2 regions of the Streptomyces sp. NPDC091376 genome follow, and region 2 is predicted to be linked to the other one. Evidence: riboswitches for the same ligand, from Rfam matches in the RefSeq annotation. Region 2 holds a riboswitch; the other holds the start of a gene.

The links. A riboswitch is a leader RNA that binds a small molecule or an ion and turns the genes downstream of it on or off. The one in region 2 is predicted to bind S-adenosylmethionine.
Positions count from the first base shown of each region.
Region 1: another riboswitch for S-adenosylmethionine. It lies ahead of thrC (threonine synthase); the one in region 2 lies ahead of ACIQMR_RS02325 (aminotransferase class V-fold PLP-dependent enzyme).

Region 1 is NZ_JBIVUF010000011.1:114,207-128,488, forward strand. It holds gene ACIQMR_RS23720 (CBM35 domain-containing protein) at 1-755, shown strand, start outside; gene ACIQMR_RS23725 (1-phosphofructokinase family hexose kinase) at 789-1,715, opposite strand; gene nagA (N-acetylglucosamine-6-phosphate deacetylase) at 1,830-2,966, opposite strand; gene ACIQMR_RS23735 (ROK family protein) at 2,966-3,943, opposite strand; gene ACIQMR_RS23740 (ABC transporter substrate-binding protein) at 4,118-5,383, shown strand; gene ACIQMR_RS23745 (DUF3263 domain-containing protein) at 5,579-5,809, shown strand; gene otsB (trehalose-phosphatase) at 5,872-6,726, shown strand; gene ACIQMR_RS23755 (trehalose-6-phosphate synthase) at 6,937-8,463, opposite strand; gene ACIQMR_RS23760 (hypothetical protein) at 8,545-10,374, opposite strand; gene ACIQMR_RS23765 (glucosyl-3-phosphoglycerate synthase) at 10,458-11,426, opposite strand; SAM riboswitch class I at 11,545-11,698, shown strand; gene thrC (threonine synthase) at 11,716-13,020, shown strand; gene ACIQMR_RS23775 (MoaD/ThiS family protein) at 13,017-13,292, shown strand; gene ACIQMR_RS23780 (cold-shock protein) at 13,706-13,909, shown strand; gene groL (chaperonin GroEL) at 14,219-14,282, shown strand, end outside.
Region 2 is NZ_JBIVUF010000001.1:526,481-540,762, reverse strand. It holds gene ACIQMR_RS02370 (glycosyltransferase family 4 protein) at 155-1,297, opposite strand; gene ACIQMR_RS02365 (glycosyltransferase 87 family protein) at 1,404-2,648, shown strand; gene ACIQMR_RS02360 (hypothetical protein) at 2,997-4,238, opposite strand; gene ACIQMR_RS02355 (NlpC/P60 family protein) at 4,293-5,321, opposite strand; gene ACIQMR_RS02350 (NlpC/P60 family protein) at 5,529-6,557, opposite strand; gene ACIQMR_RS02345 (NYN domain-containing protein) at 6,878-8,236, opposite strand; gene ACIQMR_RS02340 (hypothetical protein) at 8,283-8,525, opposite strand; gene ACIQMR_RS02335 (rhomboid family intramembrane serine protease) at 8,640-9,365, shown strand; gene ACIQMR_RS02330 (Lrp/AsnC ligand binding domain-containing protein) at 9,362-9,643, shown strand; gene ACIQMR_RS02325 (aminotransferase class V-fold PLP-dependent enzyme) at 9,800-11,251, opposite strand; SAM riboswitch class IV at 11,452-11,569, opposite strand; gene trpD (anthranilate phosphoribosyltransferase) at 11,655-12,719, opposite strand; gene ACIQMR_RS02315 (cytochrome bc complex cytochrome b subunit) at 12,844-14,282, opposite strand, start outside.

The DNA of each region.
Region 1 (14,282 bases), on a different contig from region 2:
CGCAGCAGCCGTACGGCCAGGTCCCGCACCAGCAGCCCTACGGCCAGCAGCCCAGCCCCCAGTACGCGGCTCCCGAGACGTACCCCGGCGGTGCCCCGACCCGCCAGGTCCCGCTGCCCCAGGGCGGCGGCGGCCGCGGCAGCGGGCCCAACACCAGGGGTCTGCTCATCGGCGCCGTCGCCGTGGTGGCCGTGGTCGTCGTCGGCATCGGCGCCGCCCTGTGGACCAGCGGTGGCGACGACGAGGACGACCCCCGGGCCAACCCGGGCAACAGCGCGCCCGCCGACGAGGTGGGACCGAGCGACGAGGCGTCCAACGGCTCCGACGAGAAGCCGGCCGAACTCCCGAAGCAGGACGCGGCGACGCTGAAGCTCGGACCGCCGGCGGTGCTCGCCAAGGACATCAAGGGCGCGCAGGGTGCCGACGGCGCCTACGTGACCGGCTTCAACGCGGTCGGCGCCTCGGTGACCTGGAACGCGAGCGTGGAGAAGGCGGGCAACTACCGCCTGTACGTGCGGTACGCGATTCCGGCCAAGGACGCCAACGCGACGCTCACCGTCAACGGCAAGGCGAACTCCAACCCCATCGGCCTGAAGAACTTCATCGGTTCCTCGGACCCGAACTTGGAGAAGAACTGGCAGACCACGTGGGCGCCGGTCACCCTGCAGAAGGGCGAGAACGAGCTCAAGCTCTCCTGCGAGCAGGGCAACCAGTGCGACGCGATCCTCGACTACCTCGAGGTCAAGACCGGCTGATCATCCGGGAGTGCCGAACGCGCCCCGAGCGGATCATGCCGCCGGGGCGTGCTCCGTCACCGTGATCCTCGGCAGCAGGTCCTCGTAGGACGCCCGGTCGAAGTCGCCGGCCGTCGGAGCGAGGACCGTCGCGGTCGCGAGGGCCACCGCGCGGGTGAGCCGGTCGGGCCAGGGCAGGGACTCGACGAGACCCGAGAGCAGGCCGGCGACGGCCGAGTCGCCGGCGCCCGTCGGGTTGCCGAGGACCGTGCCCGGCGGGGTGGCCTGCCAGGTGCCGTCGGGAGTGGCCGCGAGGATGCCGTCAGGGCCGAGCGAGGAGACCACCGTGCGGGCCCCGCGGCGGCGGGCGTCGTGGGTGGCGCGCAGGGGCTCGCGGGAGCCGGTGAGCTGGGCCAGCTCGTCCGCGTTCGGCTTCACCAGGTCGGGACGGGCCGCGATACCGCGGCGCAGCGGTTCGCCGCTGGTGTCCAGCAGCGCGGGGACGCCGGCCGCCCGCGCCCGGCGGATCAGCTCCGCGTACGCGCCCACATGGATGCCCGGCGGGAGGCTGCCGCACAGCGCGACGGCTTCGGCGTCGCGCAGCAGCGACTCGTACGAGGTGAGGAACGCGGCCCATTCGTCGGGCGTGACGGTGGGGCCGGGCTCGTTGAACTGGGTCGTGTCACCGCTCGCCGCGTCGACCACGGCGAGCGTGCGCCGGGTGGTCCCCGCGACGGGCACGAGCGCGTCCCGCACCGGCAGAGCGGCCAGCTGTGCGCGCAGGATCTCGCCGGTGGTGCCGCCCGCGAAGCCGGTGACGACCGCGTCGTGGCCGAGCGTCGCGAGCACCCGTGCGACGTTCAAGCCCTTGCCGCCGGGGCGCTCGATGACCTCGGAGACCCGGTGCGAGGTGTGCGGCAGGAGGGCGGGGACCCGGTAGGTCAGGTCGAGGGCGGCGTTCAGCGTGACCGTGAGGATCACCTGTGACACCCCCTGAACATGCGCTTGGCTTCGCCGGACGGATCCTGATCATGCCAAAAAGTAGGCGGTTGGCCCAGCCCCCCGTCGGCCAACCGCCCGCGCATGCCGGGTCTCCTACGGCTCGACCACCCACGCGCCCTTGCGCATCACGCCCTTGAGCCCGAACTCCGCGTCCAGGACGACCAGATCCGCGTCCTTGCCGGCTTCCAGCGAGCCGACGCGGTCGTCGACGCCCAGCAGCCGGGCCGGGTTGGCGGAGATCGCCTGGACGATGTCCTCGACCGGCAGCCCGTCGACGGCAGCGGCCCGCCGGAACGCCGTGTCCAGGGTGAGCGTGGAGCCGGCGATCGAGCCGCCCTCCACCAGCCGGGCGACGCCTTCCTTGACCTCGACCTCCAGCGGACCCAGGTGGTAGACACCGTCGCCGAAGCCCGCCGCGTCCATCGCGTCCGTGATGAACGCGACCCGGGCGGCCCCCGCGCGGTGGAACGCCAGTTCCAGCGCCGCCGGGTGCAGATGCGTGCCGTCGTTGATCAGCTCGACGGTGATCCGGTCGTCCTCCAGCAGCGCGGCGATCGGGCCCGGGGCCCGGTGACCGAGGGTCGGCATGGCGTTGAACAGGTGCGTGGCGACGGTGGCGCCCGCGTCGATGGCCTCGACGGTCTGCTCGTACGTGGCGTCGGTGTGGCCGATCGCCGCGATCACGCCGCGCTCGGCGAGCATCCGTACGGACTCGATGCCGCCGGGCAGTTCGGTGGCGAGCGTGACCATCCTCGCCGTACCGCGGGCGGCGTCGATCAGCTTGCGCACCTGCGCCGGATCGGGATCGCGAAGCAGCTGCTCGCTGTGCGCGCCCTTGCGGCAGGGGGAGATGAAGGGGCCTTCGAAGTGGATGCCGGCCAGATCGCCCTGCTCGACCAGTTCGGACAGGAACCCGGCCCGCCGGGTGAGGAAGTCCATGTCCCCGGTCACGGTGGAGGCGACCATCGTGGTGGTGCCGTGCTCGTGGTGGGTGCGTACGCCCGTGAGCACGTCCTCGGCCGAGCCGGAGGTGAAGGAGGCCCCGCCGCCGCCGTGGTTGTGCATGTCCACGAAGCCGGGGACCAGCCAGTGGCCGGACAGGTCGACGGAGGGCGCGTCGGCGGGGGCGTGCCCGGCGATACGGGTGCCTTCGACGATCACGCGCCCGTTCTCGACGACGCCCGTGGGCAGCACCACCCGGGCGCCCGTGAGAACCATCCGGTCGGCCATCAGGCGGTTACCTCCGTGGTGAGTGTTTCGGATGCGTCGGATGTCGCGGCTGTGCCGGGGGTGTCGAGCAGGTCCCAGGCGAGGAGGCCCGCGCCCAGGCAGCCGGCGGTGTCCCCGAGGGCCGCCGGGACGATCTCGGGCAGCTTCTGGAAGGTGACGCGTGCCTCCACCGCGGCCCGCAGGGGCGTGAACAAGGTTTCTCCTGCCTCGGCGAGCCCGCCACCGATGATCAGGGTGCGCGGGTCCAGCAGGGTGAGCGCGGTGACCAGCCCGTCGGCGAGCGCGTCGACCGCGTCCTGCCACACCCGTACGGCGTTCTCGTCCCCGGAGGCGACGGCCTTGGCACAGTCCGCCGCGTCCGCGCCGGGGTCGCCGCTTGCGGCGGCCCAGGCCCGGGACACGGCGGAGGCCGAGGCCAGGGTCTCCAGGCAGCCGCGCTGTCCGCAGCCGCACTCCGGGCCGCCGGGCCGCACGACGACATGGCCGATCTCGCCCGCGTACCCGTGGGCGCCGGCCTCGATCGCGCCGCCGATGCCGATGGCTCCGGCGATCCCGGTGCCGAGGGGGACGAACAGGAACCGGTCGGCGCCGCGGCCCGCCCCGATGCGGCCTTCGGCGAGTCCGCCCGTGCGTACGTCGTGGCCGAGGGCGACGGGGACGCCGCCGAGCCGCTCGCCGAGCAGATCGCGCATGGGGACGTCGCGCCAGCCCAGGTTCGCCGCGTACACGGCGATGCCCTGCGCGGCGTCGACGATGCCCGGTACGGCGACCCCGGCGGCCGCGGCGCTCTCGCCGTACCGCTCCTCGCCGTACGCGCGCAGCTCCGCGGCGAAGCCGAGAATGGTCTCGACGACGGCGTCGGGACCGCGCTCCCGGCCGGTCGCGCGGCGTGCCTCGTACAGCAGTGTCCCGTCCGCCCCGACGAGGGCGGCCTTCATCCCGGTGCCGCCCACATCGAGGGCGATGACGTGTCTCACGCGTACAGTCTCGCGCGCGGACCCAAGACAGGTCTAGTCCACTACTCCGGATTGTTGCGGTCGCATACAAAGCGATGACCGGTTCGTTTCGCAATCAGGAGCGGTGTGGTGTAGACCTCTACCTTTAACGATCAACAGAACAAGGGTTGGGGACGGGTCGTGCAGCGGCGCTTCATGGGACTGGTCGCGGCGGGGGCCGCATTCGGTATGACGGTGATGCTCGCGGGCTGCGGCACCACCGGCGGATCGGACGGCGTGACCCTCAGGCTCGTCGCCGCCGACTACGGCAACGGCGCGGCCGACTCCTCGCAGGCGTACTGGGACGACCTCGCGCGGGACTTCGAGTCGGGCAACCCCGGCATCAAGGTCGACGTCGACGTCTACTCCTGGAAGGACGTCGACCGGAAGGTCGCCGAGATGGTGGACGCCGGCAACGCGCCCGACATCGCCCAGATCGGTGCGTACGCCGACTACGCGAACCAGAACAAGCTGTACCGCGTGGAGGAACTCGTCACGATCCCCACGCAGGCGAACTTCCTTCCGATGCTGAGCGACGCGGGCCAGAGCGGGCGCGTCCAGTACGGTCTGCCGTTCGCGGCCAGCACGCGCCTGCTGTTCTTCAACGAGGAACTCTTCGACGACGCGGGCGTCGAGGCGCCGAAGACCTGGCCGGAACTGCGCGCCGCCGCGCAGAAGCTGAAGGCGCGCGGGGTGACGTACCCCTTCGCGCTGCCGCTCGGCTCCGAGGAGTCCCAGGCCGAGACCATGATCTGGCTGCTGAGCGGAGGCGGCGGCTACCGCGACCGCAACGGCGGGGAGTACCAGATCGACTCCGAGCAGAACATCGAAACGTTCCGCTGGCTGAAGGACAAGCTCGTCACCCCGGGCCTCACGGGCCCGGTCCCGCCGGGCAAGCTGGACCGCGCGCAGGCCTTCGAGGCGTTCACGCGAGGTGAGGTCGGCATGCTCAACGGCCACCCCACGCTGATGCAGCAGGCCGAGAAGAAGGGCGTGAAGGTCGGGATGGTGCCGATGCCCGGCGCCGAGGGCCGGGCCAAGGCGTCGATGGGCGTGGCCGACTGGATGATGGCGTTCAAGCAGCACGGCCACCGCAAGGAGATCGGCCGCTTCCTCGACTTCGCGTACAGCGACAAGAACGTCCTGGAGTTCTCCGACCGCTACGACATCCTGCCGGTCACCGTCAGCGCGAGCGACACGATGGCGGCGGACACGAAGCACAAGGACCTGTGGGAGTTCCTCGACGCGCTGCCGACGTCCGAGCTGTACCCGTCCGGCGAGATGTCGTGGGCGAAGGTCAGCGCGAGCGTGAAGCAGAACATAGGCCAGGCGGTCGCGCCGGACGGAAACCCGGAAGCGGTGCTGAACCGGATCGCGAACGACGCGGCGAAGGCCGAGATCGAGGCGGACGCGTCGAAGTAGACGCCGGAGCGCCCAGCGCCCAGCGCCCAGCGCCCAGCGCCCCGCGCGCCGCCGGACCTGGACCGTGCCGGACCCGGACCGTGACGGACCCGGACCGCTCCGGTGCCGGGCAAGCCCGGAGGCCGGGCGGTCCGGTGGGAGTTCACCCGGGTGGAGGCGCCGGTCGCTGTCCGGGTGGGCGGTTATGTTGCTGATATGACCGACGAACTCTCCGAACGGGACCGCGCCGTCCTCGCCGTCGAGCGCGCGTCCTGGCCCGGTCCCGGCGCCAAGGAGCGGGCGATACGGGAGGATCTCGGGATCTCCCCGACCCGCTACTACCAGCTCCTGAACGCCCTCCTGGACGATCCGCGCGCCCTCGCCCACGACCCGGTCACGGTGAACCGCCTGCGGCGCGTCCGCGAGGCCCAGCGCGAGAGGCGCTGACCCGGCGCGTTCCGGCGCCGCGCGCCGTGGCTGAGGCGGGGCCGCGTCGATAGGGTCGGGGTATGGGCAGCTACTCGGACGCACTGCCGGAGCCGGCCACCGCCGCCGGCCGGGACGGACTCACCGCGGTTCTCGATCGCCCCGGGGACAGCGTCGTCGCACTCGACTTCGACGGGACACTGGCGGACATCGTGCCGGACCCGGAGCAGGCCAGGGCACACCCCGAAGCCGTGCCGGCGCTCGCCGAACTGGCACCGCTCGTCGCGTCCGTCGCCGTCGTGACGGGACGGCCCGCCGGGGTCGCCGTGCGGTACGGCGGCTTCGCCGGTGTCGCAGGACTCGAACACCTCGTCGTGCTCGGTCACTACGGCGCCGAGCGGTGGGACGCCGTCAGCGGCACCGTGCACGCCCAGCCCGAGCATCCCGGCGTCGCCGCCGTGCGGGCCGAGCTGCCGGGCCTCCTCGACGCGATGGGCGCCTGGCAGGGCACCTGGATCGAGGAGAAGGGCCGCGCGGTCGCCGTGCACACGCGCCGCGCCGAGGACCCGCAGGCCGCGTTCGAGGCACTGCGCGGGCCGATCGCCGACCTCGCCGCCCGCCACGGCCTGATCGTGGAGCCGGGCCGGCTGGTCCTGGAGGTGCGCCCGCCCGGCATCGACAAGGGCATCGCGCTCGCCGAGTACGTACGCGAGACGAAGGCCGCGGCGGTCGTCTACGCGGGCGACGACCTCGGCGACCTCGCCGCGTTCGCCGCGGTCGACAAGCTCCGCTCCGACGGGGTGCCGGGACTGCTCCTGTGCAGCGGCAGCTCCGAGGTCCCGGAGCTCGCCGAACGCGCCGACCTGCTGCTCCCCGGCCCCGCCGGCGTCGTCGGCTTCCTCGCCGGCCTCGCCGCCACGATCAAGCGCCGAGGATAGGTCGATTCTCGCGGTGGGCCGATTCCGCGGAACGGCCCACCCGCAGCGCGGGGCGCGCGGCGACCGGTGCGTGCGATCGCGAGACGGAGGCCGGTCTCCGTACCGGCTGCGCCGTACCGGCTGCGCCGTACCGGCGTACCGCCGGACGTCGTGCGTCAGGCGGTACTTGCCGGGCACACGGCCCCGGCGGGGTGCGGCGGTTCGGCCGTGTCAGCCGGGCCGCCCGCCCTCGTCGAGCGACTCCAGGGCGTGCAGCTGGTCCAGGAACCACTGCTGGGGCGGCAGCGCGGTCGCCGCCGCGGACAGGCGCTTGCTGCGTTCCGCCCGTTCGGCGTCCGGCATCGCGAGCGCGTGGTACAGGGCGTCGGCCGTGCCCGAGACGTCGTACGGGTTCACCACCAGCGCGTCGTCGCGCAGTTCCGCGTACGCGCCCGCCTCCCGCGACAGCACCAGCGCGCAGCCCGCCTCCGAGACGACCGGGATCTCCTTGGCGACCAGGTTCATCCCGTCCCGGATGGGGTTGACGAGCGCGACGTCCGCCAGCCGGTACGCGGCCAGTGAGCGCGCGAAGTCGTCCTTGACGTGCAGGAGTACGGGCGTCCAGCCCGGCGTGCCGTACCGGGCGTTGATCTCCTCCGCGACCCTGGAGACCTCCGCCGTGTAGTCGCGGTAGACGGCGAGGTCCTGCCGCGACGGGTACGCGAAGGCGATGTGCACGACCCGCTCGTGCCACTCCGGGTGTTCGTCGAGCAGCGTCCGGTACGCCAGCAGTCCGCGCACGATGTTCTTCGACAGCTCGGTACGGTCCACCCGCACGATCGTCCGGCGCCGGCCGGGCCCGCGCTCCTCGCCGCCGATCTGTTCGCGCAGGGCCGCCATCCGCTCGTCCACGTCCGGCCGCCGGGACCGCTCCCGCAGGAAGTCGGCGTCCGCGCCGAGCCCGTGCACCCCGAGCTCGGTCCGCCTGCGGCGGTGGCCGGGCAGCCGGAACTCGAGGCTGGGCGATCCGTCCTTGGGCCAGTGGCCGTCGATGTCGTAGTCCGTGAGGATCTGCCGGCAGCAGCTCTGGAAGGCGCCGAGCCAGCGCTGCGTCAGGAAGCCCAGCCTGCTCGCCCCGAGCATCCCGAGCAGCAGCTGCTCGGCGATGTCGTCCGGCAGCATCCGGAAGTACTCGGGAGGCGCCCACGGCGTGTGCGAGAAGTGGCCGATCCGCAGGTCGGGCCGGAGGTCGCGGAGCATCCCCGGCACCAGGGCCAGGTGGTAGTCCTGCACCAGCACGGCCGCTTCCGGGGCCGCGGACTCCGCCAGCGCCTGTGCGAACGCCTGGTTGTACGCCTCGTACGCCACCCACTGGCGCCGGAAATCGGCGTCGAAGACCGGCTCCAGCGGCGTCTGGTAGAGCATGTGGTGGACGAACCACAGCACCGAGTTGGCGATGCCGTTGTACGCGTCCGCGTGCACGGCGGCGTCGATGTCGAGCATCCGCACGCCCGGCTCGCCGATGCCGCGCCGCACCGCCTCACGGTCCCCCTCGCCGAGTGCCGAGCACACCCACAGGGCGTCCGTCTCGGGGCCGATGGCGGACAGCCCGGACACCAGGCCCCCGCCGCCGCGCCTGGCGTCGAGCGTGCCGTCCTCGCGGAACGCGTACGAGACGGGGCCACGGTTGGAGGCGACGAGTACTCGTGCGGCGTGCTCGGAGACGGCGTGCTCGAAGGCTGCGTTCTCAGAGACCATGTCGCGAACCTAGCCCTTCCTGGAACCGCTCAAACGTACGGCCGGTTTCCGTCGGCGGAGACCGGCCGCACCCTCACCCGATCAGTGGTTGCCGCGGTCGCGGGTCGCCGCGAGTGCGATGGCGCCGGCCGCCGAGAGCGCCAGGGCGACGCCGCCGAGCAGCCAGAGGCGCTCGCTGTCGTGGCCCGTCGCGGCCATCACGCCGGTGCTGCCGTGCCTGCCGCCCGCGGCGCGGTCGTCACCGTCCTCGCCGGCGTCGCCGCCCTGCTCAGGTTCGTCCTCCCGGCCCTGTTCCAGGCTGTCGTCATGGCTCTCCTCGTCGAGGTCCGCCTGCGATCCCTCCAGCTCCGCGGCCTCCTCGACCACGGGTGCCACCGAGCACAGCGCGTCGGCGCTGCCCGTACCGCAGTTGGAGCGCGGCGACGCGACGGCGAGGTTGCTGCCGAGCCGGCCGTTGCCTCCCGCCGCGGCGCTCGCACCCTCCGAGCCGTCCACGGTGACCGAGTACGTGATGGTCGCGGTCTTCCCGGCCGGGATGTCGCCGGAGTACGAGAGCACGGGCTCGGCGTAGCCGACCGTGCCGAGACTGGCCGTGGCGTTGCCGTCGTAGACGGCGTCGTCGAGGGTGTCGGCGAGATCGTCGGTGAACCGGACGCCCGGGTAGTCCCGCCGGCCGGTGTTCTTCGCCGTGATGGTGAAGGTGACGGTGCCTCCGGGGGCGACCGACTCCGCCGATGCCGCCTTGGTGATCTCCAGGTCGGGGACCGGTACGGACAGGGCGAGCGCCGACGGTACGTAGCTGTCGCCCTCCGTCTCGAAGGAGAGCGTGGCGGAGCGGGCGCCGGGACGGATCGCGTCGTCCGGCAGGGCGAAGTCCTTGGCGTCGATGCTGAGGTTGTCGCGCAGCCCCGGGGCGACCGCGCCCCGGGCGACGCCCGCGAAGAAGTTGTCGGCGCTGCCGGTGTCGGGGCCGGTCATGTCGCGGCCGTCGACGCGGAAGCGGTCGCCCGTGCGGTTGCGGTCGCCGCCGTAGGCCGTGACGGATGCGCGGATCTGCCCGGCGGAGCGGTGGAAGCCGTTGGCCGGGACGGTCGTGGCGGGGGCGCCGGGGCGCTGCAGGGCGTGTCCGCCGTAGATCTGGACGGTGCGCCGCTCGGGTGCGAAGCGCGCGTCCGGGGCGTCGTACGCGTAGACGACCGAGAGGGACCAGCCCGCGGCGCAGCCCCGGCCGGCCGGGGCCCAGACGCCGCCGACCGCGACGGTCAGCGGTTTGCCGGTGCCGACGACGCGGGCGAAGGCGCCGGTGACGTCGGCCTCGCCGGTGTAGTAGTGCGCTCCGGGTGCCGAGTCCGGGTCCCTGACCAGGTTCTCGGCGATGACCCCGACCGGCTTGTTCCGGTCGACACGGATCGAGGGCACGGACTTCAGCGGGTCGCCGGGGGAGGGGCGCGCGACGGATCCGGAGCCGTCGCAGCTGTTCAGCAGGATGCCGTTCGGGGCGCGGTACGTGCCGTCGTTGCCGCCCCAGAAGAGCCGGGCGTACGTGACGCGGGCGCGTGGCGGCACGGTGATCCGGCCGGTGCTGGACCCGTGGCCGGACGACATCCGGGCGGTGTCGAGCCGCCGCATCTCGAACTCTTCGAGCGGTGCTCCGCCGGTGCCGGTGGAGCCGTCCGTCCCGGAGGTCGCCGCCGTGCACCGGGCTGCCGCCTCGCGGGGGTCCGCGGGGCAGCCCAGGACCGTGTTGCCGATGGTGGTGAAGTCACCGTAGACCGAGGCGGCGTAACGCTTCTGGAAGGTGGAGGCAGCGGACTCGGGGGACACGGGGGACGCGGGGCCGGCGACGGCCGGACCGGTCGAGACCGTGGTGACGGTCGCGACGACCGTCAGGGCCCCGAGGAGACGGGGCAACCTGGAATGCCGGCGCCGAGCGCCCGTGGATCTCACATAGCCCATAAGTCCGAAATGTAGACAATGTGTCCGGCTGTGCCCGGTTACGCCGCGCCCGTGTCCCGCCGCTTACGCCGCCCGGCCCTTGCCGCGTACTCCGCGACCTCCGCCATCGGTGGCCGCTCCTCCGTGTCCACCGGATGCGTACGCGGGACGAAACCGTCCTCGCCCCGCTCGAATTGGGTCAGCGCGGGGCGCACCAGATGACCGCGGGACAGCCGCAGTTGCGCGGTGCGGTAGATCGCCGCCGCCATCCGGCCCAGCGCCTGCCCGTCCTGGTGGCGGTGCAGCCGCTCACCCACGTCCACCTGCGCCAGCGCGTCCAGGCCCACCGTGTGCAGCGCGTCCACCAGCAGGCCGAGCTCCACCCCGTACCCGACGGGGAACGGCAGCCGCTCCAGCAGCGAGCGCCGCCCCGCGTACTCGCCGCCGAGCGGCTGGACGAAGCCCGCCAGCTGCGGCCAGTGCAGATTGAGCAGCGGCCGCGCCACCAGCTCGGTCACCCTGCCCCCCTGGCCCGGGGTGCCGGCCAGCGGCCGGTCGTACATCGCCTTCACGAACTGCACCTCGGGATCGGTCAGCAGCGGGCCGACGATCCCGGAGACGAAGTCCGCGGAGAACTCCCGCAGGTCCGCGTCCACGTAACAGACGATGTCGCCGCTCGTCACCATCAGTGAGCGCCACAGCACCTCGCCCTTGCCGGCCACGGCCGGCACGCGGGGGAGTATCGCGTCCCGGTGCACCACCCGCGCCCCGGCCTTCGCCGCCACCTCGGCGGTGCGGTCCGTGGACCCCGAGTCGACGACCACCAGCTCGTCCACGAGCGGCACCGCGTCCGTCATCAGCTCACGGCGGATCACGGCGACGATCTCCCCGACCGTCGCCTCCTCGTTCAGGGCGGGGAGCACCACGCTGACCGTGGTGTTCTGCTTGGCGGCGAGCAGCTGGTCCAGTGGCCGGTCCGTCACCGACCAGGACCGCCGGGCGAGCCAGCGCTCCACCTCTTCCAGCACGTGATCTCCATCTCGCGGATCGGACGACCATCTCAAGCGTCCGGGGGTTCGGTTACAGTCTTGAACAACGCGGACGGCCGTCGTATGTCGGGGTCGTCGCGCGGACACAATCGAATACCGCTCATCCAGAGGGGCAGAGGGATACGGCCCGTTGAAGCCCCGGCAACCCTCCAGCCGTTCTCGGCGCACGTCACACGTCGCGCGCGAGGCTCACGGCTAGGGAAGGTGCCAATTCCGTCTCGCGGCGAGATGCGCCGCGGGGAAGATGAGGAGAAAGGGCCTCGCCTCCATGGCTGCGCAGACTGTTGCCACCACCAATGATTCTGCCGACACCTCCGGCACCGTCGATCTGGGCCCCGCCTCCGGGCTCTCCTGCCGCGAGTGCGGCGAGCGGTTCGCCCTCGGCTCGATCTTCGCCTGCGAGATCTGTTTCGGGCCGCTCGAAGTCGCGTACGACCTGCCGAGCGGCGACCCCGAGACGCTGCGCAAGCAGATCGAGAGCGGCCCGGCGAACATCTGGCGCTACGCCCCGCTGCTCCCCGTCCCCGCCGACGTGGCGAGCAAGCCGAACCTGAACCCGGGCTGGACCCAGCTCGTCCAGGCCGACAACCTCGCCCGCGAGCTGGGCGTCGAGCCGGGCAAGCTCTTCGTCAAGGACGACTCCGGGAACCCGACGCACTCCTTCAAGGACCGCGTCGTCGCCCAGGCCCTGGAGGCCGCCCGCGCCTTCGGCTTCACCACCCTCTCCTGCTCCTCCACCGGCAATCTGGCGGGCGCCGTCGGCGCCGCCGCCGCCCGCGCCGGATTCCGCTCCTGTGTGTTCATCCCGCACGACCTGGAGCAGGGCAAGGTCGTCATGGCCGCGGTCTACGGCGGCGAGCTCGTCGGCATCGAGGGCAACTACGACGACGTCAACCGCTTCTGCTCCGAGCTCATCGGCGACCCGGCGGGCGAGGGCTGGGGCTTCGTCAACGTCAATCTCCGCCCGTACTACGGCGAGGGATCCAAGACGCTCGCGTACGAGATCTGCGAGCAGCTCGGCTGGCGCATCCCCGACCAGATCGTCATCCCGATCGCCTCCGGCTCCCAGCTCACCAAGATCGACAAGGGTCTGCAGGAGCTGATCAAGATCGGCCTCGTCGAGGACAAGCCCTACAAGATCTTCGGCGCCCAGGCCGAGGGCTGCTCCCCGGTGTCCGTGGCCTTCAAGGCCGGCCATGACGTGGTCAGGCCGCAGAAGCCCGACACCATCGCCAAGTCCCTGGCGATCGGCAACCCGGCGGACGGCCCGTACGTCCTGGACATCTGCCGCCGCACCGGCGGCGCCGTCGAGGACGTCACCGACGAGCAGATCGTGGACGCGATCAAGCTGCTGGCCCGCACGGAGGGCGTCTTCACCGAGACCGCGGGCGGCACCACCCTCGGTGTGGCGAAGAAGCTGATCGAGTCCGGTGCCATCGACCCGTGCCTCACCACGGTCGTCATCAACACGGGTGACGGCCTGAAGACCCTCGACGCGGTGGCGCCCACGACGGGTATGTCCGCGGTCATCCGCCCCAACCTGGACTCCTTCCGAGAGGCTGGTCTCGCATGAGCGTCAACGTCCGCATCCCCACCATCCTCCGCACCTACACGGGTGGCCGGGCCGAGGTCGCGGCCGAGGGGGCGACCCTCGCCGAGGTGATCGCCGACCTGGAGCAGAACCACACGGGCATCGCGGCCCGGGTCCTGGACGACCAGGGCAAGCTGCGCCGCTTCGTGAACGTGTACGTCAACGACGACGACGTACGTTTCGAGCAGGGGCTGGAGACGGCGACGCCGGACGGCGCCGGCGTCTCGATCATCCCGGCCGTCGCCGGAGGCTGACCCTCACTTTCCGTAAGCAGAATTGCCCCCTCCGCAAGCTCCGTGGAGGGGGCAATTCTGCATGGTTGAGCGCGGTAGAGTTGGGGAAGCCCCCTCCGCTGCTTGTGCCAGGCGCATATGAGAATGCGCTCGCTCGCGATAAGAAGCAGCCAAAGTGTTCGAGCTTGTTGCACGTTAAGTGTGCTTTGCCCGGCCCGACTTGCCCGGGAATGCTCGTAATCCTCGTAAATCGTCCTTTCGGTCCTGCCCGGAATTCTCGTCCGATTGACCTGTTGCAGAGGGCAGTTGGACAGATACATTCAGCCGCGGTCGACGCGTTCCGGCGCACATCCACGCCACACATCGTGGGTGAGGTCTGACCCGGGTCCGCGAGGTGCGGTCCTGTGCAAGGGCCAGTAATAGGGGAGTTAGGCATGGCTCAGGGCACCGTCAAGTGGTTCAACGCGGAGAAGGGGTACGGCTTCATCGCGGTCGACGGTGGTGCGGATGTTTTCGTCCACTACAGCGCGATCCAGATGGACGGTTACCGCACCCTGGAGGAGGGTCAGCGAGTCGAGTTCGAGATCTCGCAGGGCCAGAAGGGGCCGCAGGCGGACATGGTCCGCGTAGCCGGCTGAGCGCCGACTGACTGCAGCAACGTGACGGAGGGCCCGTACCCGCACTGGGTACGGGCCCTCCGACGCGTCCGGAGCTTCGATCACTGAGCCCACCCTCCCGTCGGGGCTTCCTCGAAGCCGCTTGCACTCGAAGGGGTCGAGTGCTAATCATTGGCGTTAGCACTCTCCGGGTGAGAGTGACAACTAAGGACCGGGTCGGTGAGGCCCGCAGGCCGGGTGGGGCAAGGAACCACAAGGCATGCAGGCCGTCCGTCGCGGGCGCCAGCGCGGTCCGGAGAAATCCACCCCAGTCCGGGAGGACCACTTCACATGGCCAAGATCATCGCGTTCGACGAGGAGGCACGGCGCGGTCTCGAGCGCGGGATGAACCAGC
Region 2 (14,282 bases):
AGGTCCGGGCGCCGGTCCCCGGAACGCGCCTCAGGGTTGTCCTGGCTTCCCCGGTGGCCATCGCCCCGAAGCAGTGGGCGCGTCCTTCGTCGGCGGCGCCTGGCAGGGGTGTCCGGTGGGTCGGGCGCGAGCCCGGCAGGACCCGCCGGACCCCCTAGAGCAGCGCCCTGAGACGGTCCGCCAGGAGGTCCCAGCGCCAGCGCTCCTCGACCCACTCACGGCCCCGCTCCCCCATGCGCCGGCGCAGGGCCGGGTCTTGGAGCAGGGTCACGATCCGGTCCGCCGAGTCCCCGGGCGAGCCACCCCGTACGACCCACCCCGTCTCGCCGTCGAGCACGGCATCCGGTGCGCCGCCGGAGTCGCCCGCGACGACCGGGAGGCCGGTGGCCGAGGCCTCCAGATAGACGATGCCGAGGCCCTCCACGTCCAGCCCCCCGCGCCGCGTACGGCACGGCATGGCGAAGACGTCACCGGCGCCGTAGTGCGCGGGCAGTTCCTCCCAGGGCACGGAGCCGGTGAACCGCACGGACGCGGCCACCCCCGTCGCCTCGGCGAGCTTGCGCAGGTCGTTCTCGTACGGCCCGCCGCCGACGATCAGCAGTACCGCGTCCGGCACCTCGGCCAGGATCGCGGGCATCGCCAGGATCAGCGTGTCCTGGCCCTTGCGCGGCACCAGCCGGGAGACGCAGACGACCACCGGGCGGTCGGTGAGCCCGAGCCGCTCGCGGACCGTGTCCCCGCCCGAGCCCGGGTGGAAGGTCTTCTCGTCGACGCCCGGCGGCAGTTGCACCATCCGTCCGGCCGCCTCGGGCGTCAGCGCCGCGGCGATCCGCGAGCGCGTGTACTCACCGAGGTAGGTGATCGTGTCCGTGCCCTCGCCGATCCGGCGCAGCAGCTGCCGGGACCCGGGCAGCTGCGCCCAGCCCGCCTCGTGCCCGTGCGTGGTCGCGACGAGCCGCCGGGCTCCCGCCCTGCGCAGCGCGGGTGCCATCAGCCCGAGCGGCGCGGCGGCCCCGAACCACACCGACGTACAGCCGTGCTCCCGCAGCAGTCCCACCGCCCGCCGGGTGACGCGCGGCGTCGGCAGCAGCATGGTGGTGCGGTCGCGGACCACCGTGAAGGGCTGCTCGGCGTCGAACTCGGCCGTCGCCTCGACGCCCTCGCGGCCGCGCTTCCAGGTGGACGCGTAGACGACGAGCTGCTCGGGGTCCAGGCGCAGCGCCATGTTGTGCAGGAACGCCTGGATGCCGCCGGGGCGCGGCGGGAAGTCGTTGGTCACGATCAGGGTCTTCTCCATCGCCGCCGACAGTACCAACGGCGGCCGAGCCTCTTCGCGCGCGTACGGCCCTACCGGGCATCATGACAGTTCGGGGCGTACGGGAACGGATCGGGATGAGGTGGCCATGAAGGGTGCGGTCGGTACGGGCCTGTCCGTCCTGGCCTGGGCCCTCACCAGGACCCTGGTGCTGCTCTGGGTCCTGAAGGTCCTCGTCGTCCGGGGCCCGGATGTGACCAGCGACGTCGCGGTGATCTACCAGGGCTGGTACGAGGTCCTGAGGACCGGCACGTACCCGGTGGACGATGTCACCTGGCAGTATCCGCCCGCCGCCGCCCTGGCGATCCTCTCCCCCGCCCTGCTGCCCTTCCTGGACTACGTCTCCGCCTTCTTCGTGCTCGCGCTGGTCTGCGACGCGGCAGTGCTCGGGCTCCTGCTGTACGCGGGGCGGCGGCCCGGGAAGTCGACGCGGGGGGCCTGGGCGTGGGTCGCGGGGGTCCCGCTGCTCGGTCCGACCGCCTACGCCCGTTACGACCTGATGGTGACGGCGGTCGCGGTCGCGGCCCTGTTCGCGGCCGCGCGCCGGCCGCGGCTCGCAGGGGCGCTGGCCGGGTTCGGCGCGCTGCTGAAGGTGTGGCCGGTGCTGGTGCTGGCCGGGATGCGCAAGGGCCGTTCCTGGATCGCGGCGGCGGTGACGGGGGCCGGTCTGCTGCTGGTGTTCGCGGCGGCGATGCCCGGGGCGCTGGCGTTCCTCGGTTTCCAGCGGGACCGGGGCACGGAGGTCGAGTCGCTGGGCGCGCTGGTCTTCCATGTGGCCCGGCATGCCGGCTGGGACGGCCAGGTGCTGCTCAACTACGGCTCGGTCGAGTTCCTGGGACCGTACGTGCCGCAGGTCAGCGCGACGGCGCTCGGGCTGTCGGTGGTGGCCTTCGCCTGGCTGGCGGCATGGCGGCTGCGGGCCAGGCGGTTCACGGCCGCCACCACGGCCGACGCGGCGTTCACGGCGGTGCTGCTGTTCACGATCACGAGCCGGGTGATCAGCCCGCAGTACATGATCTGGCTGGTGGGTCTGGCCGCGGTCTGCCTCGCGTTCCGGTCGAGCCGGATGGCGGTGCCAGGATGCCTGGTGCTGGCGGCCACGGGGCTCACGTTCCTCGGGTTCCCCGTCTGGTTCGACCTCGTGGTGGCGAGCGACGCGAGGGGCATCGCCGTGCTGGCGGCGCGCAACGGTCTGCTCGTCGTGGCCGCGCTCATGGCCTGCCGGCGGCTGTGGACGAGCACGGTCCCCCGGCCCGCGGAACCCGCACGGCGACGGGGCCGCCGGGCGCTGCCCGCTCAGCCCGCCCGCGACAAGGAGCCCGTCGAGCCCTGACACCGACGCGTCCCCGGCCACCGGAACAGCGGGGCGAGCGCCCACGCCCGCACCTCCGGCATACGGGCCCGTCCGACGGAGCGACCGCGGGCGGAGGCACCGGCCGGCGGCGGGGCTCAGGTTCGCCACGGCGGCTCACGGCACAGGCGGCTCGGGTCAGAGGCGGCCCACGGCAGGCGCGGCGGCCCAGATCCGGCTCGGCGGCTCAGGTCAGAGGCGGCGGCCCAGGTCAGGCCCGACAGCTCACGGCACAGGCGCCACAGATCCGGCCCGACAGCTCACGTCACAGGCGGCCCAGTTCCGGCCCGACAGCTCACGTCACAGGCGGCCCAGTTCCGGCCCGACAGCTCAGGTCAGGCGTGCGCGTACGTACTCGCGCCAGTCCGCCGTGAAGGCCTCCACGCTCGTGCCGAGCACCTTGTTCAGCGCGGATTCGAGCGCGGACTCCCGCGCGCCCTCGCGCGGCTCCGCGTCGCCCACCGCGCGGTAGAGGGCCCGCAGCCGGTCCTCGCCCCATCGCTCGGCGATGAACTCGCAGGCCAGCCAGCCGCTCCCGTAGGCACGGCCCAGCGCCTCCGCGTCGGCGCCGAAGGCGAAGTCGGCGTCGGCGGGGAGGCGGGCGGGCGGATCGCCGCGGCGGACCGCCCGCTGGAGCTCCGGGGCGGCCTCGGCGGCCGTGCGGCCGGTCCCGCGGTAGGCGGCCCAGTCGGCGAAGCCCTCGGAGAGCCACACCGGCGTGGTGGCGGAGGTGTGCGCCCTGGTCGCCACGTGCGCGGTCTCGTGTGTGAGGACGACACGGCGGCCGACCTCGCCGAGCACTCCGTACGCCTCCGGGTTGACGATCACCCGGTCGGCCCGGACCGCCGCGCTCCCCCCGGTCTCGCCCGTGGTGACCGCCGCGATGCCCCGGTACCCCTCGGCCGGCGCCCCCAGCAGCCGTCCCATCGCGTCCAGTGACGCCGGCACCAGGACCACCACCCGTCCCGCCCAGTGCTCGGGCCACGCCGCCGACACCGCGGGCACGGCGCGATCGGCGTCCGCCGCGATCTCCCGCAGCCGCGCCGGGCGCTGGCCGACGCCGAGGACCAGGCTGCGGGCGCTCCGCACCACCTCGATGTCACCCTGCTGCCAGAGGTGCTGGCCTTCGCCGCGACCGGGGCGGTCGGCCGTGACGTACCAGCGGCCGCCCCGCTCGGTCAGGTCCAGGCTGCGGTCGGCGGTCACGGGCGCGCTGTCGTACCCGTCGAACCGGTAGCGCAGTTCGGCCTCGACCGTGGCCCGGTCACCGGAGCGCCGTACATCGGTGAGCCGGTACTCCCAGGAGCGCAGCGGTACGTCGGCGAGGCTGGCGAGCTCGTTTCGCCCGGCCTCCCGCAGCTGTCGCGCCGCGGGGTCGAGAGCGGCCAGATAGCCGTCCTCGTCGTGCCGGAGGACCGCCGCGGCCCGGGCGTCGAGCGTCCGCTGGATGTCATGGCCCGCGGTGTCCGGCCCCTCGGGATCCGTGCAGCCGCCCGTCAGGAGCAGCCCGGCGGCGACGAGCGACGCCGCACGTCGTCCCGCCGTCCGCCCGAAGAACCCCTGACCGGCCACCCTGCCGATCGTATGCGAGCGGGCCGGACGGGACGGAGAGCGACAGTCGGGCACTCAGGGACGCGTCACCGAGGCGATCGGCATCATGCCGACGGGGTCGTAGCGCACCCCGGCCCCCGGATAGGGCGCGTGGACGACCTGGCCGTTGCCGACGTACATGGCGACATGGCTGGCGTCGGAGCGGTAGGTGACGAGGTCGCCGGGCCTGGCCTGCGACAGCGGCACCTGCAGTCCGGCGTACCGCTGCGCCTGGGAGGTGCGCGGCAGTCCGACGCCGGCCTGCGCGTAGGACCACTGGGTGAGCCCGGAGCAGTCGAAGCCGTGCGGGCCGTTCGCGCCCCAGACGTAGGGCCTGCCGACCACGCTCTGCGCGGCGGCCACGGCCGCGGCCGCGCGCGCGGACGCCGGACCCGCGCCGCCCGACAGGTCCGGCATGGCCCGGCCGGAGCGCGACGCCCGGTCGTAGGCCTCCCGCTCCGTCCTCGGAAGGGAGTTCAGCAGCCGCTGGGTCTGAGCGAGCTTGGCCTCGATCGTGCGTTTGTGGCGGGCCAGGGCGGACCGGGTGCGTTCGAGCTCGGCCAGTTTCCGGGTGGCCTCGGACCGCTCCTGGCCGAGCCTGCGCTGGGCCCGCCGGAGCTCCTGAACGGCCTCCGCCTCGCGTTCGCTCAGCCGGTCGAGCACCGCGGCCTTGTCGAGATACGTGTCGGGGTTCCCGGAGAGCAGGAGGGCGAGGGCGGGATCCACCCCGCCGGAGCGGTATTGGGCGCCGGCCACCGAACCGAGCGTGCTGCGCATCCGGTTGATGTGCTCCTGGCCGCGTGCCGCCCTGTCCTGTGCTCGGGCCACCTCCCCGCGGAGTTCGTCCGCGTGCTCCTCCGCCTGGTTGTACTGCTCCGTGGCCTTCTCGGCCTGCTCGTACAGCCGGTCGACCTTGGCCCGGGTCGACTCGGGGCTGTCGGCCGGGTCGGCGCCGGCCGGTGCGCTGCCGAGGGCGGCCGCGGCGGTCGCCGCCGCGGCTGAAAGGAGGGTGACCCGGGCACCCCGGTTGAAACCGGACGCTGAGGGTCGGCGATGGGACGCCACAGGAGCCGTACTCCCTTCCGCTGGACGCAGCCTGAGCGGCTGCTGCGCGGCAGACAGTAACGGCGGGGACACGGACCGGCCAAAAGCGGCAATGGGCGCAAACAGTGACGCCCCGACGGAGACCACAGGTCACCGGCGGGGCGTACCGTCAGCGGACGATGCCGTAATTCGCCCGAATGGGCGCCGCTTGGGAGGGCGTCGGGTCCGTCAGATCCGGACGCCGAACTGGAAGGTGCCCATGTAGTCCATCGACTCGTAGCGGACGGAGGCACCCGGCTTCGGGGCGTGCAGGATCTGGTTGTTGCCCGCGTACAGACCCACGTGCGAAAGGCCGTTGAAGAAGACCAGGTCGCCGGGCTTGAGCTGGCTGCGGCCTATCCTCACGCCGTCGTTCTGCTGCGTGTAGGTGGTCCGGGAGATACCGACACCGGCCTGGCGGTACGACCACTGCGTCAGCCCGGAGCAGTCGTAGGAGTTCGGGCCCTCGGCGCCGGAGACGTACGGCTTGCCGATCTGGGTCGCGGCGGCGTTGAGAGCGGCGGCGCCACGCTGGGAGGCCGGAACCTCGTTGCCCAGGTCGACGCGGTCACCCGCGGCGCGGCTGGCGCGCTGCTCCTCCTCCTGCATCTTCGCCCGCTCCGCGGCGGTCAGGGTGTTGAGGAGCTTCTGGGCGTCGGCGAGCTTGCCCTGGAACTTCTTCTTCTTCTCGCCCAGCGTCTTGCGGACGTCCTCGAGGTCACCGAGCTTGCGGGCGGCCTCGGCGCGCTCCTGGGCGAGGGTGCGCTGCTTGGACTGGATGTTCTCCAGCGCGGCGGTCTGCTTGGCCCCGAGCTGGTCCATCGCGGACGCCTTGTCGAGGTAGGTGTCCGGGTCACCGGAGAGGAAGAGCTGGACGGACGGGTCGATACCGCCGGAGCGGTACTGGGCGCTCGCCACCGAACCGAGGCTGTCCCGCAGGGTGTTGAGCTCGTCCTGACCGCGGGCGACCTTGTCCTGGATCGCGCCGATCTCCTTCTGGAGCTTGGTCTGCTGCTCCTTGGCCCCGTTGTACTCCTCGGTGGCCTTCTCCGCCTCGTGGTAGAGGGCGTCGACCTTCGCCTTGACCTCGTCCTTGCTCGGCTTCGCCGGTGCGGCCTGCGCGGCCTGGGAGGTGAGGGCGACGGCCGCTGCGGCGGTCGCGGTGAGCACGGTCACACGGGTGCGGCTCGGCTGCTTGGGTCGACGGTGGGACGCCACGAAGGCGAGCTCCTTCTTCCTCAGCCGCCTGCCGGGCTGTGGGGGGTTGAATCCCCGGCTCACGCCTGCCCAGCACCCCCGCGTAAATCGGGCTGAACTACGTGAAATCGGCGGTTCCTTCACTGTCATCCCGGATGGACGATCAACCGTGCGAAGGTTCGAGGCCTGACCCTAGTGACCTTCCTGTGATCAGTTCAAATCCTCATCAGAAAAATCTGGCCCACGAAGCGCATTCTTTACACACATCACACAGGCAGTAGCGATGACTTGACGGTACGTTCCGTGAAATCGGGCATTAAGCCCAGGAGTTACGAGACGTACTAGACGCGCGAAAGCCGCTTCAGCAACATTGCGGACGGGACGGGCCGGGCTCCCGCCTTGGCGACTCCGTCGGCGACCTCACGGTCGGTCGAGACCACGACGACGGGACGGCCGGGCGGCTCGGCCCGGACGAGCTGGCGGATGAGCTCGTCCGCGGTCACCCCCGGCTTGGAGAACAGCACCCGCACCCCGCGCGGCGGCGCCAGCAGCACCGGAGCCGCCAGCTCCGCCCCGTCGAAGACACAGGTGATCTCGGCGCCCGTCTGCGCGGCGAGCATCGCCAGACCGCCGAGCAGCCGCAGCCGCTGCTTCTCCAGCGGCATCGTCGGATAGCCGGTCTTGGTGACGTTGTAGCCGTCCACGAGGAGATGCACCTGGGGCAGTGCGAGCAGCTGGTCCAGCAGCGCCGGGTCGGTCTCGGACAGCGCCCGCGCCGCGATGTCCTTCGGGGTCATACGGCCAGGCTCGACCGCGTCGACGGTGTCGGCGGGATGCAGGGAGACCGGAGGCAGGGCCAGTTCACGGCGCAGCCCCGAGGCCGCGTCCAGCACGGTGTCCAGCAGCAACCGCACCCGCATGTCCTCGATCGAGCGGCCCTCCCGGGAGGCCCTGCGGCCCGCCTCCACCGCGGCCTCCGCCTCACCGAGCCTGGCCTTGAGCCGGCGCGCCTCGCTCTCGGCCGCGGACACCTGGGCGTGCGCCTCGGCCTTGGCGGTCTCGGCCTCGGCGCTGGTGCGGCGCACCGCGGCCTCGCCGCGCTTCACATCGCTCTGGGCGCTGCGCAGCTTGCGGTGAAGCGATTCGGCTTCCTTGCGGGCGGCGTCCAGCTCGGTGCGCAACCGCTCGGTCTCGGCCCTGGTCTGCGCCTTCAGCCGGTCGAGTTCCTCGCGGAGCCGCTCCAGCTCGCGCCGGCTCTCCTCGTCGGCGCGCTCGGCGTCCGCGCGCTGGGCCTCCTCGCCCGCGGCGGCCACCAGCTTCACCCAGCCGGCCGGGCGCAGCACATAGGCGGCCGCGGCCACGTCGACGGGGTCCGCGGCGGCGGGCGCGGTCCCCGTCTCCAGCGCACCGGTCAGCTCCGGCTGCGACTCCCGCAGCCGTTCGCCGATGCGCTGCCGGAACAGCGGGTCACCCTCCAGGGCCGCGGCCATGGCGTTGCCCGCGAACTTCGCGCGGCGCGTCGGGGTGAAGCGGGCGTACTGCCTCAACTGGGTGGGCAGTTCGTTGACGGTCAGCCCGCCGAAGGCGTCCGAGACCAGGGCGACGACACGTCGCCGTACACCTTCCGGCAGCGGGCGGTCGAGCGCCTCTGCGGCGTCGCCGGCACCGGCCGGCCCGGCGCCGCTGTCAGGCTGCTCCACAATCCGTCACCCCACCGTTCCTCCGTACGGGTCCGCACGGCTCCGCTCAGGAGCCGCTGCCCGGCCTGTCCACCAGCTCGATCTGATCCACGGCGTTGCACCAGCGGCAGCGGACCGACTCGATGGTCTCACTGACCACCTCGCGCTCCTCCACCTTGGGCTCGCCCGCCAGGTCCAGATGGACGTACTCGACGACCTTGGACGAACGGGTCACGTCGAAGCGGGTCAGGTTGCCGCACAGGGTGCAGCGCCACCGGGTGCCGGCAGTCGGCATGGGTACCGTCGTCATCGTGCCGTCCTCGTCTCTTCGTGCGTACTGCCCGTAACCCTACGACCTCACCGGTCCGCCGTGACACGGCGAGGCAGTCTGCCCCCTTCGGTCCCGGTACGCCATGCTCTGGTCATGATCGATCGGTGGACAGCGGCGAGGAGCGCGTTGAGAGGTCCCTCCGTGACCTACGGAGTGATCGGTCTGTGCGGTCTGCTCTTCGTCATCGGCCCGGTCTCCGGGCTCAACCCGTCCTACGGCACCGGGGACACTCTGCTCGCCGCGCAGACCGTCCACTTCGAACGCTGGGGCGTCATCCCGAGCGAGCTGCTGCGCGGCTCCCCCCGGGCCCTCCTCACCCCGCTCACCGCGCTCTTCGTGCACGGAAGCTGGCTCCATCTGCTGGGCAACATGCTGTTCCTCTACGTGTTCGGGGCGATGGCCGAGGAACGCATGGGGCACGGGCAGTTCGCCCTCTTCTACGTCGGCTGCGGCTACCTCGCGCTCGTCGCCTACGCGGCGGCCAACGCGGATTCGGACCACACACTGGTCGGGGGGTCCGGAGCGATCTCGGGAGTGCTCGGCGCTTTCCTGTGCCTCTTCCCGAGGACACGGGTGACCAGCCTCTACCCCTTCCTGTTCTTCCTGCCGCTGCGCTTCCCCGCGTGGATCGTGCTGATCTTCTGGTTCGCACTGCAGTGGCTGGCGGAGGCCCAGAGCACGTCGACGGGTCCCGGGGTGGCGTATCTGGCGCATCTGGTGGGGTTCGGGATCGGGTTCCTCTACGCGTGGGGCCGTTTCCGGCAGGCGGCTAGAGTGAAAGCCCAAGCAGCGGCCACCGAGGGAGAAGGACAGCCGTGATCACCGCGATCGTGCTCATCAAGACCAGCGTGGACCGCATTCCCGAGATCGCCGAATCGATCGCCGCTCTGGACAGCGTCAGTGAGGTCTTCTCGGTCACCGGTACGTACGACCTGATCGCCATGGTCCGCGTCGCCAAGCACGACGACCTGGCCGACGTCATCCCGGGCAGCATCAGCAAGATCCCGGGCGTCGAGGCGACGGACACGCACGTCGCGTTCCGCACATACTCCCAGCACGACCTGGAGGCGGCATTCGCGATCGGCCTCGACGCGTAGGCGCGTCCGGCTCGCCCTCGGGCCGGGCTCCTGCCCGGCCACGCGCCGGTCCGGCCCGGCGCGAAGCGCTCGGCCGCGCCGGCGATTCCTCGCCGAAGCGGCCGAGCGCGCCATGAGGATGTTCCCGCCGGGGACCCGTCCTTCGTCGCCGCCGGCTCAGACCGCGGGCACGCAACGGCCGTCCTCGGTGCGGTAGTTCCACTTCGCACCGTCGCGCACGAGCTCCGTCACCGCCCGCACGAACCGCTCGACGTGCTCGTCCGGCGTACCTGCCCCGAAGCTCACCCGGATCGCGTTCAGCGACCTCTCCCCCGGCTCGGCCTCCGGCGCGCCGCACTCGCCCACGTCCTGCGGGTCGCTGCCGAGCAGGGTGCGGACCAGCGGGTGGGCGCAGAACAGCCCGTCGCGTACGCCGATGCCGTACTCGGCCGACAGAGCGGCGGCGAAGTGGGAACTGTTCCAGCCCTCGACCACGAAGGAGATGACGCCGACCCGGGTGGGGCTCCCCCCGGCGGAACGCGAGGGGGACTCGTCGCCGAACAGCGACAGCACCTTGACCTCGGGCACCTCGGCGAGGCCCTCGCGGACCTTCGCGACGAGGTGCTGCTCGCGCGCGACGAGCGTGGCGAAGCCGGCGTCCGTCAGCGCCTTGCAGGCGGAGGCGATGGAGTAGACGCCGATGACGTTCGGCGAGCCGGCCTCGTGGCGGGCGGCGGTGCTGTGCCATTCGACGTCCACCCCGCCGTCCGTGCGCCGTGCGACCTTCCGTGAGGCGCCGCCGCCCGCGAGGTACGGCTCCGCGTCCTGCAGCCAGTCAGCGCGTCCGGCGAGGACCCCGGAGCCGAAGGGCGCATACAGCTTGTGCCCGGAGAAGGCGACCCAGTCGACGTCCAACTCCTGCACCGAGACCGGGTGGTGGGGGGCGAGCTGCGCGGCGTCGAGGACGACGCGGGCGCCGTGGGCGTGCGCGGCGGCTGTCAGCTCCCGTACCGGCCACAGCTCACCGGTCACGTTGGACGCGCCCGTCACACAGACCAGCGCGGGGCCGTAGGGGTCGCGGTCGGCGAGCGACGTCTCCAGGGTCCGCACCGCCTCCCCGGGCGTGCGCGGCGCGTTGAGGTAGGTGACGCGGGCGTCCCTCCACGGCAGCAGGGAGGCGTGGTGCTCCGTCTCGAAGACGAAGACCTGGCAGTCGGCGGGGAGCGCGGCGGCCAGCAGGTTCAGCGAGTCGGTCGTGGAGCGGGTGAACACGACCTGGTCGTCGTCCCGGCAGTCCAGGAACTCGTGGACCGTCGCCCGGCTGTTCTCGAACAGGTCGGTGGACAGCTGCGAGAGGTATCCGGCGCCGCGGTGCACGCTGCCGTAGTAGGGGGCGTACGCGGCGACGTCGTCCCACACGCGCTGCAGCGTCGGTGCGCTCGCCGCGTAGTCGAGGGCGGCGTACGTGACCTCGCCACCGGTCACGAGCGGGACGGTGACGTCCCGGCCGAGTACCGGCAGCGGGGCGGCACAGCAGGCGTCGGGGTCGGTGACGGTGACGGCGGCGGACGTGGCGACGGCGGGGACAGGAGCGATGACGGCGGGGGCGGTGTCGGGGCGCACGGACATGGCGGTATCTCCCGGGAGGAAAGGGCGAAATGGCTGTGGAGAACCCGTACGGCGGCTGAACTGCCGCTCCGCATACGGGTGTTGCCTCGACGCACGGCGTGACGGCACGTACGGAGGTGAGAGAAGAGGGGCCGAGGGGCCCTAGCGCATTCGCTTGCTCACGAGACAGCTCCCTTGAGGACCAGGACCCCAGGGGCAGGGGTCCGCGCTTGCCGTAGACCTCGCTGCCTACGACCTGGTCTTCACCCGGGGCACCCCGCCACGGACGGAGGGTTGCCGGACAGCGGGCCGGGGCCGTAGTCGCTGTCACTCATGACCTTGAGGAGAATCCTGCCACAGGTTCCGGAGCGCGCAAGGCGCAGTCCGTCATCCGGACTGCGCCCTGCGCCACATCGGTCGGCGTCTAGCGATTGCTCGCCGCCACCCAGCGGTCCAGCGCCCGCTTCGCCGCGCCCGAGTCGATGGACTCCGCCGCCTGCGCCATGCCGGACCTGAGCCGGTCCACCAGGTCGCCCTCGCCGTCACCCAGCGCGGCGAGCGCCGCCGCCGAGTTCAGCAGCACCGCGTCCCGCGCCGGCCCGGTCTCACCGGCGAGCAGTCTGCGGGCCACATCCGCGTTGTACGAGGCGTCCGCGCCGCGCAGTGCCTCCACCGGGACCAGCTCGATACCGACGTCCCGCGGGTCGAAGGCCTCCTCACGCACCGCACCGTCGCGCACCACCCACACCCGGGAGGTCGCGGTCGTGGTGAGCTCGTCGAGTCCGTCGTCCCCGCGGAAGACCAGCGCGCTGGAGCCGCGCTCGGCCAGCACCCCGGCCATGATCGGCGCCATCCGGGCGTCGGCGACACCGGTGGCCTGCGCCTTGACCCGTGCGGGGTTGGTCAGCGGACCCAGGAAGTTGAACGTCGTACGGATACCGAGTTCCTTGCGCGCCGCCGCCACATGCCGCAGGGCGGGGTGGAACTTCACGGCGAAGCAGAAGGTGATCCCCGCTTCCTCGGCGACCTCCGCGACCCGCTGCGGCGTCAGCTCCAGATTGACGCCGAGCTTCTCCAGGACGTCGGAGGCTCCGCTCGCGCTGGACGCCGCACGGTTGCCGTGCTTGACGACCTTCGCGCCGGTGCCGGCGACGACGATCGCGGACATCGTCGAGATGTTGACGGTCTTGGCGCCGTCGCCGCCCGTGCCCACGATGTCGACGGTCGCCCCGGGTACCTCGATCGTCCTGGCGTGCTCGTACATCGTCCGTACGAGCCCGGCGATCTCCTCGACGGTCTCCCCCTTGGCGCGCAGGGCGACGGCGAATCCCGCGATCTGCGCGTCGGTGGCCTCGCCCCGCAGGATCCGGTCCATCGCCCAGGCGGTGGCGTCCGCGCTCTGGTCGCGTCCGTACAGCAGGGAGTCCAGTACCGCGGGCCAGGAACGGCCCGCCGCGGTAGTACCTCCTGCGGGGGTCACAGCGCTCATGGCCGCTCCTGGTTCCGTATGTATGGGATGCCTCCACCCTATCGAGCCCCGGCACGGCGAAGGGCCCCGTCCATCGAGTGGACGGGGCCCCTGCCGTGGCGATCGCTTCGATCAGCGGGTGGGATCAGTGGTGGCCGTGGCCGCTCGTGATCTCCTTGTACTCCTCGACCGTCGGCTTCTCGATCTGGTTGCCCTCGCCGTAGTACGCCTTGCTCAGCCGTGCCCGGAGCTTCTGGCTGCGCGGCACCTTGCGCTCGACACCGTTCTCGTCGACCGTCGGGCCGATCTCGGTCGGCTTGTACTGCTCGTGCGCGGTGAGCGTGTGCAGGGCCTCCTGCGTCAGCGGCTCGTGGACCTCGACGAACTCACCGTGCGGGAGCCGCTTGATGATGCCGGACTCGCGTCCGTGCAGCACCTTGTCCCGGTCGCGCCGCTGCAGACCCAGACAGATCCGCTTGGTGATGATGAAGGCGATGACCGGTCCGGCGAAGAAGAAGATCCGGACGAACCAGGTGATCGAGTTGATCGACAGGTTGAAGTGGGTCGCCCAGAGGTCGTTTCCACCACCGATCAGCAACACGAAGTACCAGGTCAGCCAGGCCACACCGAAGGCCGTACGGGTCGGGGCGTTGCGCGGGCGGTCCAGGATGTGGTGCTCGCGCTTGTCACCGGTGACCCAGGACTCGACGAACGGGTAGACCGCGATCGCCACCAGCACCAGCGGGAAGATCACCAGCGGGATGAAGACGCCCAGGACCAGCGTGTGGCCCCAGAGGTTGATCTCCCAGCCGGGCATCACACGAATCAGACCCTCGGAGAAGCCCATGTACCAGTCGGGCTGCGCACCGGTGGACACCTGGTCCGGGCGGTACGGGCCGAGCGCCCAGATCGGGTTGATCGTGGCGATGGCCGAGATGACCGCGATGACACCGAAGACCAGGAAGAAGAAGCCGCCGGCCTTGGCCATGTAGATCGGCAGCAGGGGCATGCCGACGACGTTCTTCTCGGTCCGGCCGGGACCCGCGAACTGCGTGTGCTTGTGGTAGAAGACCAGGATCAGGTGCGCCACCAGCAGGCCGAGCATGATGCCCGGCAGCAGCAGGATGTGGACCGAGTAGAACCGGGCCACGAAGTCGCCGCCCGGGAACTCGCCGCCGAACAGGAACATCGACAGATACGTGCCGACGACCGGGACGGACAGGATCGCGCCCTCCATGAAGCGGACACCGGTGCCGGAGAGCAGGTCGTCCGGGAGCGAGTAACCGGTGAAGCCGGTGAACATGCCGAGGACGAACAGCAGGAAGCCGAACAGCCAGTTGATCTCACGCGGCTTGCGGAACGCGCCCGTGAAGAAGACGCGCATCATGTGGACCATCATGGCCGCGAGGAAGATCAGCGCACCCCAGTGGTGGATCTGCCGGATGAGCAGTCCACCGCGGACGTCGAAGCTGATGTCCAGGGTCGAGGCGAACGCCTCCGACATCAGCACGCCCTGCATCGGGACGTACGAACCGTGGTACTCCACCTCGTTCATCGACGGGTGGAAGAACAGCGTCAGGTAGA